Regions from separate parts of the Pseudomonas sp. S3_A09 genome, predicted to be linked through region 1. Evidence: riboswitches for the same ligand, from Rfam matches in the RefSeq annotation. Region 1 holds a riboswitch; each other region holds the start of a gene.
The links. A riboswitch is a leader RNA that binds a small molecule or an ion and turns the genes downstream of it on or off. The one in region 1 is predicted to bind cobalamin.
Positions count from the first base shown of each region.

Region 2: linked by a shared signal. The riboswitch ahead of cobO (cob(I)yrinic acid a,c-diamide adenosyltransferase) and the one ahead of AB4N92_RS24420 (CbtB domain-containing protein) in region 1 are both predicted to bind cobalamin.
Region 3: linked by a shared signal. The riboswitch ahead of AB4N92_RS02750 (ABC transporter substrate-binding protein) and the one ahead of AB4N92_RS24420 (CbtB domain-containing protein) in region 1 are both predicted to bind cobalamin.

Region 1 is NZ_CP162752.1:5,223,277-5,227,615, reverse strand. It holds gene cobW (cobalamin biosynthesis protein CobW) at 1-615, opposite strand, end outside; cobalamin riboswitch at 709-908, opposite strand; cobalamin riboswitch at 1,423-1,627, shown strand; gene AB4N92_RS24420 (CbtB domain-containing protein) at 1,724-1,912, shown strand; gene AB4N92_RS24415 (CbtA family protein) at 1,924-2,628, shown strand; gene AB4N92_RS24410 (cobalamin biosynthesis protein) at 2,625-3,017, shown strand; gene cobM (precorrin-4 C(11)-methyltransferase) at 3,087-3,833, shown strand; gene nfuA (Fe-S biogenesis protein NfuA) at 3,899-4,339, opposite strand, start outside.
Region 2 is NZ_CP162752.1:855,616-859,954, reverse strand. It holds gene hda (DnaA regulatory inactivator Hda) at 1-474, shown strand, start outside; gene AB4N92_RS04100 (C40 family peptidase) at 688-1,317, shown strand; gene AB4N92_RS04095 (C40 family peptidase) at 1,462-2,001, shown strand; cobalamin riboswitch at 2,099-2,349, shown strand; gene cobO (cob(I)yrinic acid a,c-diamide adenosyltransferase) at 2,429-3,040, shown strand; gene AB4N92_RS04085 (cobyrinate a,c-diamide synthase) at 3,037-4,339, shown strand, end outside.
Region 3 is NZ_CP162752.1:563,705-568,043, reverse strand. It holds gene AB4N92_RS02760 (ABC transporter ATP-binding protein) at 1-212, opposite strand, end outside; gene AB4N92_RS02755 (FecCD family ABC transporter permease) at 209-1,213, opposite strand; gene AB4N92_RS02750 (ABC transporter substrate-binding protein) at 1,210-2,220, opposite strand; cobalamin riboswitch at 2,325-2,519, opposite strand; gene AB4N92_RS02745 (DNA/RNA non-specific endonuclease) at 2,556-3,482, opposite strand; gene AB4N92_RS02740 (M4 family metallopeptidase) at 3,611-4,339, shown strand, end outside.

The DNA.
Region 1 (4,339 bases):
CGCGACTTCCAGGCGCACACGGGCCAGGTCTTCAGGGCTGATCAGGTCGCTCTTGTTGAGGATCACCAGGTCGGCGCTGGCCAGTTGGTCGGCGAACAGCTCATGCAGCGGCGACTCGTGGTCCAGGTTCGGGTCGAGCTTGCGCTGGGCATCCACCTGGTCCGGGAAAGCGGCGAAGGTGCCGGCGGCCACGGCCGGACTGTCGACCACGGTGATCACAGCGTCGACGGTGCAGGCGCTGCGGATTTCCGGCCACTGAAAGGCTTGTACCAGCGGTTTTGGCAGGGCCAGGCCGGAGGTTTCGATGAGGATATGGTCGAGGTCGCCGCGACGGGCCACCAACTCGCGCATCACTGGAAAGAACTCTTCTTGCACGGTGCAGCACAGGCAGCCATTGGCCAACTCGTAGACGCGGCCGTTGGCTTCTTCTTCGGTGCAGCCGATGGAGCACTGCTTGAGGATTTCACCGTCGATACCCAGTTCGCCGAATTCGTTGACGATCACGGCGATGCGACGGCCCTGGGCGTTATCGAGCATGTGGCGCAGCAAGGTAGTCTTGCCCGAGCCGAGGAAGCCGGTGACGATGGTGACGGGGAGTTTGGCCAGTGTTTTCATCGGATGCCCTTGGGGGCGGGCATACGGGACGATAGGCCCTGCGACGGCGCGCAGCAGCGGATTTCGTCACCGGATCACCCCGCCCGGTTGAAGTAGAAAATCGGTTGCGAGGCAGGTCTCCTGGCTTGGGGCTTGCGGGTCTTGCGACCGGCGCTGGCTGCGCCTTCCCGCCTTGTCGGCAGTGGCGTGGCAGTCAGCTGAACCCTTTACAGTTGCGGGGGCAGCCGCGGCTTGGACCGCGTTCCCTTCTTAGCTTCGGCCTGGGCCGAAGAACCTCGAAGGGTGTAAGGCTACGCAGTGCTTGGGGGATGGTCAATGATGGGGTTGGATTGGTTGGGTTAGTGTACATATCCGTTTCTGCGGTAACGGCTGAAATGGGTTCCGCCCTTACGGCGGGTCACTTTGGAAAAGAGCCCCAAAGTAACCAAAGGGCTCTTGCCCCAACACTCGGCACCTCGCTCACGCTCGGTGTGCCCGTAATCCGACAGGGATTTGGGGGGCCGCCGCCACGCGCCATCCATGGCGCGGGGCGGCTAAACCGGCATCCCTGCCGGTTTACCCCCCAAATCCCTGTCGAATTCCGGCCAGCGTGTTTGACGGGGCGCTTAGGATCAAGATCAAGATCAAGATCAAGATCAAGATCAAAAGCAAAAGCAAAAGCAAAAGCAAAAGCACAGCGGCCTGACAGCCGGCTTGAGTGGTGTAGAGCAAAGGCGGTTCGCTGTAGGAGCGGAACCCATTTCAGCCATCACCGCAGCAACGGATATGTACACACCCCAATTGACTCCCCTCCCACCCCCATGCTCTCCTACACATCTTGTTTCGGGTGCCCTTCACAGGGTGAAACGGGAAACCGGTGCGTCATAGCGATATGACCAGTCCGGTGCTGCCCCCGCAACGGTAAGCGAGTGAAGCGTCAGATCCACTGTGCCTCGACGGCATGGGAAGGCGATGCTTATTAGGCACATTGCCCCTCGCAAGCCCGGAGACCGGCCCGAAAAATTCAGATAACAAACCCGCGGTGGGCGGGCGCTGTTCAAACCCTGCGTGCCTGGCTCGCGGGGTTTCCATGCGCTCGTTTCACCCAGACACCTGAAAGGGACGCGCCATGTCGATCGTCAGCAGCACCTCGCACTCCGCCAGCAGCACCGCCACCCTGAGCCAACGCCTGACCGCCGCCATCGGCGCGTCGATCCTTGGTGCGTGCCTGGTGTACTTTGCCGGTTTCTCGCACATCGAGGCCGTGCACAACGCTGCCCACGATACCCGCCACAGCGCTGCGTTCCCGTGCCACTGAGACCTGCCGACATGATCAAGCGTATCGCGCAAACTGCAGGTTTCACCGGCCTGCTGGCCGCCCTGTTGCTGACCTTGCTGCAAAGCTTCTGGGTCGCCCCGCTGATTCTGCAGGCGGAAACCTTTGAAAAGGCCCCGGCCGCCACCGAAGTGGCCCACGAACACACCGAAGGCGCTGCCGCCCACACCCACGATGCCGAAGCCTGGGAGCCGGAAGACGGCTGGCAGCGCGTGCTCTCCACCACAGGCGGTAATCTGGTGGTCGCGGTCGGTTTTGCGCTGATGCTGGCCGGTCTCTACACACTGCGCGCGCCAACCCGCACCGCCCAAGGCTTGCTGTGGGGCTTGGCCGGTTACGCAACCTTCGTGCTGGCACCGACGATGGGCCTGCCGCCTGAGCTGCCGGGCACTGCCGCCGCGGACCTGGCGCTGCGCCAGACCTGGTGGATCGGCACTGCGGCTTCTACGGCTGCCGGCATCGCTTTGATCGTATTTGGTCGTAACTGGCTGTTGAAAGTGCTGGGCGTGGCGATCCTCGCCGTCCCCCACGTGATTGGCGCGCCACAGCCCGAAGTGCATTCGATGCTGGCACCGCAAGCCCTGGAAGCACAATTCAAGATCGCTTCACAGTTGACCAACGTCGCTTTCTGGCTCGCACTGGGCCTGATCAGCGCGTGGCTGTTCCGCCGCAACCGTGACGACCAATACTCGGCATGACCCTGGTGATCGGCCTGGGTTGCCAGCGGGGTTGTGATCTTCACACCTTGCTGGCGCTGTTCGATTCGGCCCTCGCCGAGGGCGGTATCGAGCGTCACCGCATTAGCGCGCTGGCCAGTATCGATCGCAAACAGAATGAACCGGGGTTACTGGCTCTGGCCCAGAGGCTGAACCTGCCACTGCAGTGTTTCAGCGCCGAGCAACTGGCGGCGTTTGAACACCGCCTGAGCCACAAATCCGACATCGCTTTTGCCCACACCGGCTGTTATGGCATCGCCGAAAGCGCCGCGCTGGCACTCGCCGAGCACCTTGCAGGCAGCCCTGCCCGCCTGTTGATCACTCGCAAAAAAACCGCCCAAGCCACCTTTGCATTAGCCTGCGCCGGCTAAAATCCCGATAATTGCCGCCCCCGATCATGAGCAACATTCATGCTCGCCCGTTTTTCGACAGGAACCACCATGACCGTCTACTTCATCGGCGCAGGCCCCGGCGACCCGGAATTGATCACCGTCAAAGGCCAGCGGCTGATCCGTAGTTGCCCGGTAATCATCTATGCCGGCTCATTGGTTCCGGCGGCGGTATTGGACGGCCATTCGGCGCTAACGGTGGTCAACAGCGCCGAATTGCACCTGGAACAGATCATTGACCTGATCAAAACCGCCCACGACAACGGCCAGGACGTGGCCCGCGTCCATTCCGGTGACCCGAGCCTGTATGGCGCCATTGGCGAACAGATCCGCCATCTGCGGGAGCTGGGCATTCCCTTCCAGATCATTCCCGGCGTCACCGCCGTGGCCGCCTGCGCCGCCCTGCTGGAAACCGAGCTGACCCTGCCCGATATCGCCCAAAGCGTGATCCTGACCCGCTATGCCGACAAAACCCGCATGCCCGCCGGCGAGGATTTCGACAGCCTGGCCCGGCATGGCACCACCATGGCGATCCACCTGGGGGTCAATCACCTGGAGAAGATCGTCGCTGAGCTGCTGCCGCACTACGGCGCGGATTGCCCGATTGCCGTGGTGCACCGGGCAACCTGGCCGGATCAGGATTGGGCGATGGGCACGTTGAGTGACATTACCGAGAAGGTGGCGGCCAAAGGCTTTCGGCGCACGGCATTGATTGTGGTGGGCCGGGTGTTGGCAAGTGACAGCTTCAGTGAGTCGTCGCTGTATCGCGCGGGCCATGCTCACCTTTACCGCCCCTGAAACCCAGGCATAAAAAAACGGCGCTCACGGGGCGCCGTTTTTTCTGCTCGCAGTGAACGCCTTATTCAGTAGTAGGCGTTTTCTTTCTGCGTGTGGTCGGTCACGTCACGCACGCCCTTGAGCTCTGGAATACGCTCCAGCAAGGTGCGCTCAATGCCTTCACGCAGGGTCACGTCCGCCTGGCCACAGCCTTGGCAGCCGCCGCCGAATTTCAACACCGCAATGCCGTCTTCGACCACGTCGATCAGGCTGACCTGGCCGCCGTGGCTGGCCAGGCCTGGGTTGATCTCGGTCTGCAGGTAGTAATTGATGCGCTCGTTCACCGGGCTGTCGGCGTTGACGTTCGGCACCTTGGCGTTTGGCGCCTTGATGGTCAACTGGCCGCCCATGCGGTCGGTGGCGTAGTCGACCACGGCGTCGTCGAGGAAGGCTTCGCTGAAGGCATCGATGTACGCGGTGAAGCTTTTCAGCCCCAGGGCGGTGTCTTCAGGTTTCTCTTCCCCAGG
Region 2 (4,339 bases), 1.8 Mb from region 1:
TACCTGCCCCTGGCTGAGTTGATGGATCGCGGTATCGGCATTTTCGACCATCTTGAGCAGTACGAGCTGGTGTGCCTGGACGATCTGCAAGCGATCGCCGGCAAGGCGGAATGGGAAGAGGCGCTCTTTCACTTGTTCAACCGTTTGCGTGACAGTGGTCGGCGCCTGCTGATTGCCGCGTCTACCTCGCCACGGGAATTGCCGATCAAGCTGGCCGACCTCAAGTCGCGGATGACCTTGGCGCTGATCTTCCAGATGCGCCCGCTCTCCGACGAAGACAAATTGCGTGCCTTGCAACTGCGTGCTTCCCGTCGTGGCCTGCACCTCACCGATGAGGTGGGGCATTTTATTCTCACTCGCGGTACACGCAGCATGAGCGCATTGTTCGATTTGCTCGAACAGCTCGACCAGGCCTCCTTGCAGGCCCAGCGCAAGCTGACCATTCCCTTCTTGAAAGAAACCCTCGGCTGGTAGACAGCCCTTTGTTTTTGCCGCGTTCGGCAAATTCCAGGCGCCAGAAAACCTGCGTTTGAGCCGATGTGGCTACGCAAAAGGCAGGTACGGGGTGTTAAGGGCTTAGATGTCATGGTCCAAACAAGAAGTCACATAGATCACGATTGAATTTGCAAATCGATGTGATAGAGGGCATAGTCTCGTCTTCTTTACATATCAGCCACGGTCGTGCCCATGCTAAATCGCTTCGCACCCCTCGTGCCCCTCGCACTCGTTACCCTGTTGTTTGGTTGCGCCTCCCACCCTCAACAGGTGGCAGAACAGCAAAAACCACAGGTTCAAAATCAGGCAAAATTCGTTGCTGCACAGTCTGCTTCTGTTTATGAAGAAGAGCTGGCAACTGAAAAAGAGCTGACCAACTTCTCCGGTAGCAAGCCTTACCAGCTTCCCGTTCTGGCCGACAGCATCCTCGAACGCGGCATGTCCCTGATCGGTACCCGTTACCGTTTCGGCGGCACTTCTGAAGCCGGCTTCGACTGCAGCGGTTTCATCGGCTATCTGTTTCGTGAAGAAGCGGGCATGAACCTGCCACGCTCCACCCGCGAAATGATCAACGTGGATGCACCGTTGGTCGCGCGCAACAACCTCAAGCCCGGTGATCTGCTTTTCTTCAGTACAGCAGGGCGTGGTCGTGTGAGTCATGCCGGTATCTACTTGGGCGACAACCAGTTTATCCACTCCAGCAGCCGTCGCAGTGGCGGTGTTCGAGTCGACAATCTGGGCGACAGCTACTGGAGCAAAACCTTCATCGAAGCCAAGCGCGCACTCGCCATGGCCCCGACGACAGTTACCGCTAGCAAGTAAACTTAAAGTGATACTTGAAGTTTGACGTGTAAGCGCTAGAATCCCTGGACATTGTTGTAATCCGTTCGCGCGAGCTTTGCTTGCGCGTTCTGGTTTTCAGCGTTCGGCAGCGAAAGCCGCATCCAGACCAGGATTGTTCTGCCCATGTCGACCTCGGCCCGCCTGATCCTCATTCTTTGCGCCGCGCTGCTCAGCGCCTGCGCAAGTCGTCCACCGCCGCCTGCTCCCGTAGCGGTGAAGCCCAAGCCGGTGTTCAACTATTCCAGCCAGAATTTCTCGCCTGCGGCCGAAGACGTCCTCTTCCGTGCCCTGGGCCTGGTCGGCACGCCTTATCGGTGGGGCGGCAATACACCGGACTCCGGGTTTGATTGCAGTGGCCTGATCGGTTTTGTCTTCCGCGACGCTGCCGGTATCTCCCTGCCGCGTACCACTCGCGAATTGATCGTGATGCGTGCGCAAGATGTCAGCGAGCAGAATCTGCAGACGGGCGACCTGTTGTTCTTTGCCACGGGCGGCGGTTCACAGGTCAGCCACGCCGGGATCTACGTCGGTGAAGGCCGTTTTGTGCATGCACCGCAAACCGGCGGTACGGTGAAGCTGGACACCTTGTCCAAGGCGTATTGGCAGAATGCCTACCTGAGCGCCAAGCGCGTGTTGCCAGGCAATCTGGCGCGTAATCCCTAGAAAGCAGCGGCAGGTTTCACGCGTGAAGCTGCAAGCGGTGCGATGCCTGCTTGCGGCGATCAGCTTGAAGCTTGCAGCTCGCCCCTCAAACTACTACCCTTCGCCGCTTGTTCCAGGTGCTCTGTGGCCCATGGGTCGACGGAGTGAAACAGGGAAGCCGGTGAGTGAGCGCACTTGTACACAGTGACGCCGCGATCCCGGCGCTGCCCCCGCAACGGTAAATGAGTCAAGACGCTGCCTTTTGCCACTGTATCGCTCGCGATATGGGAAGGCGCAGCGTCGGTACGCGCTTCTATAAGACGCGCGCCACTCATGAGCCCGGAGACCGGCCTGCAACATCCAACAGCATCACGGTGGGCGATGCTTGGCTATCTGTTTTTTCTTTTTCCTGCCCGCCGTTTTTGTCCAGCCCCAACGGAGAGCTGCCATGACCGATTCCCCCGACCGCGACGAACGCCACCTGGCGCGCATGCTGCGCAAAAAAGCCGTGATCGATGAACGCATCGCCAACTCCCCGAACGAGTGCGGCCTGTTGCTAGTGCTGACCGGCAACGGCAAAGGCAAGAGCAGCTCCGCGTTCGGCATGCTGGCCCGAGCCATGGGGCACGGCATGCAGTGCGGTGTGGTGCAGTTCATCAAGGGGCGCAACAGTACCGGTGAGGAATTGTTCTTCCGCCGTTTCCCCGAGCAAGTGCGCTTTCATGTCATGGGCGAAGGCTTCACCTGGGAAACCCAGGACCGCCAGCGTGACATCGCCGCCGCCGAAGCCGCCTGGGCGGTTTCCCGCGAGTTGCTGCAGGACCCGTCTATCGGTCTTGTCGTACTCGACGAACTGAACATCGCCCTCAAGCACGGCTATCTCGACCTGGACCAGGTGCTCAGCGACCTGCAAGCCCGCCCGCCGATGCAACACGTGGTGGTCACCGGCCGCGGTGCCAAGCCTGAACTGATCGAAATGGGCGACACCGTCACCGAAATGGGCATGCTCAAACACGCGTTCCAAGCCGGTATCAAGGCACAGAAGGGCGTCGAACTTTGAATCAGCCCCGTCATTGCCCGGCCGTCTTGATTGCCGCACCGGCGTCCGGCCAGGGCAAAACCACCGTCACCGCCGCGCTTGCCCGATTGCACCGCAACCTGGGGCGCAGGGTACGCGTGTTCAAATGCGGCCCGGACTTCCTCGATCCGATGATCCACGAACGCGCCAGCGGTGCGCCGGTGTATCAATTGGACATGTGGATGGTGGGCGAGCAGGAAAGTCGTCGCTTGCTATGGGAAGCGGCGGGGGAGGCGGACCTGATCCTGATCGAAGGCGTGATGGGCCTGTTCGATGGCACACCGTCGAGCGCCGACCTGGCGCGACACTTCGGCGTGCCTGTCTTGGGCGTGATTGACGGTACGGCGATGGCCCAGACCTTCGGCGCGTTGGCCCTGGGCCTGGCACGTTATCAGCCGGATCTGCCGTTTGCCGGGGTGCTGGCCAATCGCGTTGGCACCTTGCGTCACGCACAATTGCTCGAAGGCAGCCTCACCGAAGGCCTGCGCTGGTACGGCGCGTTATCCCGCGAGACCGGTATCGAACTGCCTAGCCGTCACTTAGGCCTGGTACAGGCGAGCGAACTGAACGACCTCGATGTGCGTCTCGATGCAGCCGCCCAAGCGCTGGGCAGCAGTTGCGAAGTGGCTTTGCCGCCGCCAGTGACCTTTGCCGCACCGGAAGTGATCGAAACCCAGCCATTGCTCAACGGTGTGCGCATCGCCGTGGCCCGCGACGAAGCCTTCGCGTTTACCTATGGCGCCAGCCTCGACCTGCTGCGGGCAATGGGCGCTGAACTGGAGTTTTTCTCGCCGATCCACGATCGCGAATTGCCTGATGTCGACAGCCTCTATCTGCCCGGTGGTTATCCGGAATTGCACCACCAGGCGCTGGCGGAGAACACCTCGATGCTTGACGCCATCCGCGCTCATCATGCCGCCGGCAAACCGCTGCTCGCCGAATGCGGCGGCATGCTCTACCTGCTGGACTCGCTGACCGATGTCGAGGGTGTTCGCGCCGAACTGGTGGGCCTGCTGCAAGGCGATGCGGTGATGCAGAAGAAACTCGCGGCCTTGGCGCTGCAAAATGTCGAATTGCCCGAAGGCACGCTGCGCGGCCATACCTATCACCACTCCCTGACCACCACCGAATGGCAGCCGATTGCCCGTGGCCTTAGCCCCAATGGCGGACGCGGTGCCGAGGCGGTTTATCGGCAGGGGCGGATGACGGCTTCCTACGTACACTTTTACTTCCCCTCGAATCCCCAGGCGGTGGCCGCATTGTTCGCGCCCGATCCTGTAG
Region 3 (4,339 bases), 1.5 Mb from region 1:
GACAGCTTGCCCAGGTGTTGGCCGCCCAGTAAGACTTCGCCGGACGCCGGCGTGCGCAGCCCGGCGAGCAGCTTGAGCAAGGTGGATTTGCCGGAGCCGTTCGGCCCGACGATGCCGAGGGTTTCGCCCGGCTGCACGTCCAGATGGATATCGCGCAGCAACTGCGCTTCACGCACCTTGAAGCCCAACCCTTTGCAGCTCAGTACTGTCATCGCGCATTCCTCCGGCCAATGAGGATCAGCGCAAACACCGGCGCGCCGACCAGCGCCGTGACCACGCCGACCGGAATCACCTGGCCTTTGATCAAGGTGCGCGACAGTACATCGGCTGCAATCAAGAACAACGCGCCGCCCAACGCACTGGCCGGCAGCAAGCGCGAGTGCCCGGTGCCGAGCAGCAGGCGCACGGCGTGGGGGATTACCAATCCGACAAAGCCGATGGAGCCAACAATCGACACCATCACCGCCGTCACCAGGGCCGCGCAGCCCACCAGCACAAATTGCACCCGGCGCACCGGAATGCCGAGGGACGCTGCCGAGTCGCTGCCGAAGGTAAACGCATCCAACGCACGGCGGTGCCACAGGCACACCGCCAAGCCTGCAACGGCCACCGGCACCGCTAACCACACCGAGGGCCAGCGCACACCACTGAGGTTGCCGAGCAGCCAGAACAGGATGCCGCGCGCCTGTTCGGAACTGGCGGATTTGGTGATCAGGAAGGCGGTGAGCGCATTGAACAACTGCGAGCCGGCAATGCCCGCCAGGATGATCTGGCCGGTGCCGCTGGCCGAACCGCTGGCGCGCGCCAGCAGGATCACCAGCGCAAACGCCGCCATGGCGCCAACAAACGCGCCCGCCGACAACGAAATCAACCCGCCGCCCACGCCGATCAACGCCACCAGCACCGCGCCAGTCGAAGCGCCGGCACTGATGCCCAGCAGGTAGGGATCGGCCAGTGGGTTGCGCAACAGCGATTGCAGGATCACCCCGCACGTCGCCAGCCCGGCGCCACACGCAGCGGCGACCAGGGCGCGGGTGAGGCGGTAGTTCCACACCACGCCTTCGTCGATGGGGTCAAGCACGTAGCTGGCCGCCCACAGTTTGTTGGCGAGCACCTGGAGCACGACTTGCGGCGAGATGGCGGTTTCGCCGATCGCCACCCCCGCGAGTAGGGCGGCTAATAGCAGGGCCAGGGCGAGTAGGGTGCGCGTCATTTGGGCAGGTCGTAGCCGTCGATGGCCGTGGCCAGTTGCTCAAGCCCGTCGAACGTGCGGATGCTGGCCTGCAGCGCCAGGGCATCGAGGATGATGATGCGGTTGTTTTTCACCGCGTCCATGTTGCGAGTCACGGGATCGCTGCGCAGGAAGGCCAGTTTCTTTTCATGGTCGTCGGCGGGGTAGCGGCGGCGGTCCATGCGTGCGATCACCAGAAAGGTCGGGTTGGCCTTGGCGAGGGTTTCCCAGCCGACGGCGGGCCATTCTTCATCGGATTGCACCACGTTGTGCAGACCGAGGGTTTCCAGCATGAACTCTGGAATGCCCTTGTGGCCGGCCACGTAAGGATCGCTGGCCATCTCGGAACTGGAGAACCACACCAAGGCACTGGCTTGCTTGAGGCCTTTGCTTTGCACGGTGGCAACAGATTTGGCCAAGCGTACCTTGAGGTCGTCGTTCAACTGTTGGCCGCGCGCCTGTACGTCGAAGATCTCGGCGAGTTGGCTGATGCTTTTATAGATCGTCTCGATTCGGAACGGCTCCAGCCGTGTGCCGTCGGCGCCTACCAGGTTGTCCTTGCCTTCGCAGTCGGAGGGCAGCAGGTAAGTGGGGATCTTCAGTTCATGGAATTGCTCGCGGGTGCCGACCACGCCCTGGGGCCCGACCACCCACTCCAGCTCGGCGGCCACCAGCTGCGGGCGCTTGGCGATCACGGCTTCAAAGCTCGGCTCATTGTTGGCTAGCCGCTCGATGCCGTCGTTCTGCACCTTGTACTGCGGCAGTACGCTGTTGAACCACAGTGAGGTGCCGACCACTTTGTCGCCCACGCCCAATGCGTAGAGCATCTCGGTGGCCGCCTGGCCGATGGTCACGCTGCGGGCGGGGGCTTGCTGGAAGGTCAGGCGACTGCCGCAGTTTTCCACGGTCAGCGGGTAGTGGGTGGGCGCGGCTTGGGCGAGGGCACAGAAGCCCAGGCCGGTGAGCAGGGCGGTAACGCGTGGCAGCATGGGGCAATCTCCGAATGAACCGTACGTGCCATTCGGAAATACACCCTTAAGCGCTGCACTAGAAAAACAGGCAAGAATGTCCTTCCCGGACACCCCGCCGGTTGGTAATTGAGCTTGGGCCGGCAGGTCTCCTGACTGATGCGTCGTCGCCAGGCTCCGGCCTTCCCGGACAAGGTCCAGTGGCATCAGGGAGCAGGCTCAGCACCTACAGTTGCGGGGGCAGTTCCGATTGGCGAGGGTGTACCGCGCTTCGGATTCCCTATTAGTCCCGTTTGGGAACCGGCGCGGTATGGTAGTTGATTAGGGCGGGGCGATATAGCCCGAGGCACGCCCGGTCAGAGACGAATGTCTTCAGGCCCCTGTATCAGGGCTTCAATCCGCGTGCCGGTGGCGCGTTCTTCGTTGCTGAAGCCGTCGTAGTCGGCCAGGTTGGCAAAACGCAGGCCGGTGAGGCGTTCTATCTGGATTACGCTGCGCTGGTAGGTCCTGAGCTGGCCGAACACCAGGTCGAGCTGGCCCAGCTCGCGGCTCTGGTCGATCATGTAGGCGCTGGCCGAAGGCTTGCCGTCATCGCTGAGGTAGGCGACCACTTTCCAGAACGCCTTGGGGATCTGGACGCCCCGGTACACCCGGTCTTCGTCGGCGAACACCGGGCCGGTGAACACGGTGGCTCGGGCTTTCCAGCGCTGGGTGTTGTCGAGGATGTAGTCTTCGAGCTCCAGCCACGTTTTCTGGTTGAACCCGCTCATCTGCGGTGAACAGTTGGTGAAGTGGAAGGTGTCGAAGTTGGCGGTTTGCGCCGCGTCGCCCCAGTTGGGGTCTTGTCGGCGCACCAGGTGGCCGCGATCCAGGCCGTTGCTGGCATACAGTGCTTCGCCCACCTGCGCATCAATGGGCAGGCGTCCGTCGTAGGCCCAGGTGTCGTTGCTGCGAATGATGTCCATATGCTGCCCGCCATCGATGTTGACGCCCACATACAGCGCGAGCCGCTTCGAGCGTGACATCGTTATCGAGAAGTGCGTGTAGTCCAGGCGCTTCTGGACATCGCCGGCCAAGGTCTCTTCAACCGTAGGCCAGGGCACCCCGAAGCTGCCGAGAAAGTCCTCAGCGTAGCCGCGTCGGTCCTTCAAGTCGTTGGCCGAGGTGACGCGGGGCGTCGCGGCTCGTGCCTCCAGCAATGTGGGGCTCGGTGCGATCAATGGGCGCAGGTCAGCGAGCCTGGGGCGGTATGAAAGGTCGATTTTGGCTTTACGTGCGGGCATCGGTCAGTCCTCCTTGGATAAACACGACTGCAACATAGGTTAATGACAATTGATGACACGCGATAACCCCTGGAGGCTATCCTGAATCGATGACCCGGACGTTGTTACCTGCCAAATGGAGCCAGCCAATGTGTGTTCGCCAGCCGAATCGTAATCCGATTTTCTGCCTGATCCCGCCCTATATGCTCGACCAGATCGCGCGCAACGGGGACAAAGCGCAACGGGAGGTCGCGTTGCGCACCCGCGCCAAGGACACAACGTTCCGCTCGCTACGGATGGTCGCCGTGCCTGCCAAGGGACCGGCGCATATGGCCCTGGCCATGGGGGCCGATAAACGCCGCTCGATCTACAGCGCCGAGGGCGCCGACAGCCTGCCGGGCACGCTGGTGCGTGGCGAGGGGCAGCCCGCCAGTGGTGATGCGGCGGTGGACGAGGCCTATGATGGCTTGGGCGCCACCTTCGATTTTTTCGACGAGGTCTTCGATCGCAACTCCATCGACGATGCCGGGATGGCGCTGGACGCCACTGTGCACTTTGGCCAGAACTACAACAATGCGTTCTGGAACTCGACCCAGATGGTGTTCGGGGATGGAGACGGGCAGTTGTTCAACCGCTTTACGGTGGCCCTCGACGTGATTGGCCATGAGTTGGCCCACGGCGTCACCGAGGACGAGGCCAAACTGATGTATTTCAACCAGTCCGGGGCGTTGAATGAATCGCTGTCGGACGTGTTCGGTTCGCTGATCAAGCAGTATGCGTTGAAGCAACGTGCGGAAGACGCCGATTGGTTGATCGGCAAAGGGCTGTTCACCCAAAAGATCAAAGGCACCGCCCTGCGCTCGATGAAAGCCCCCGGC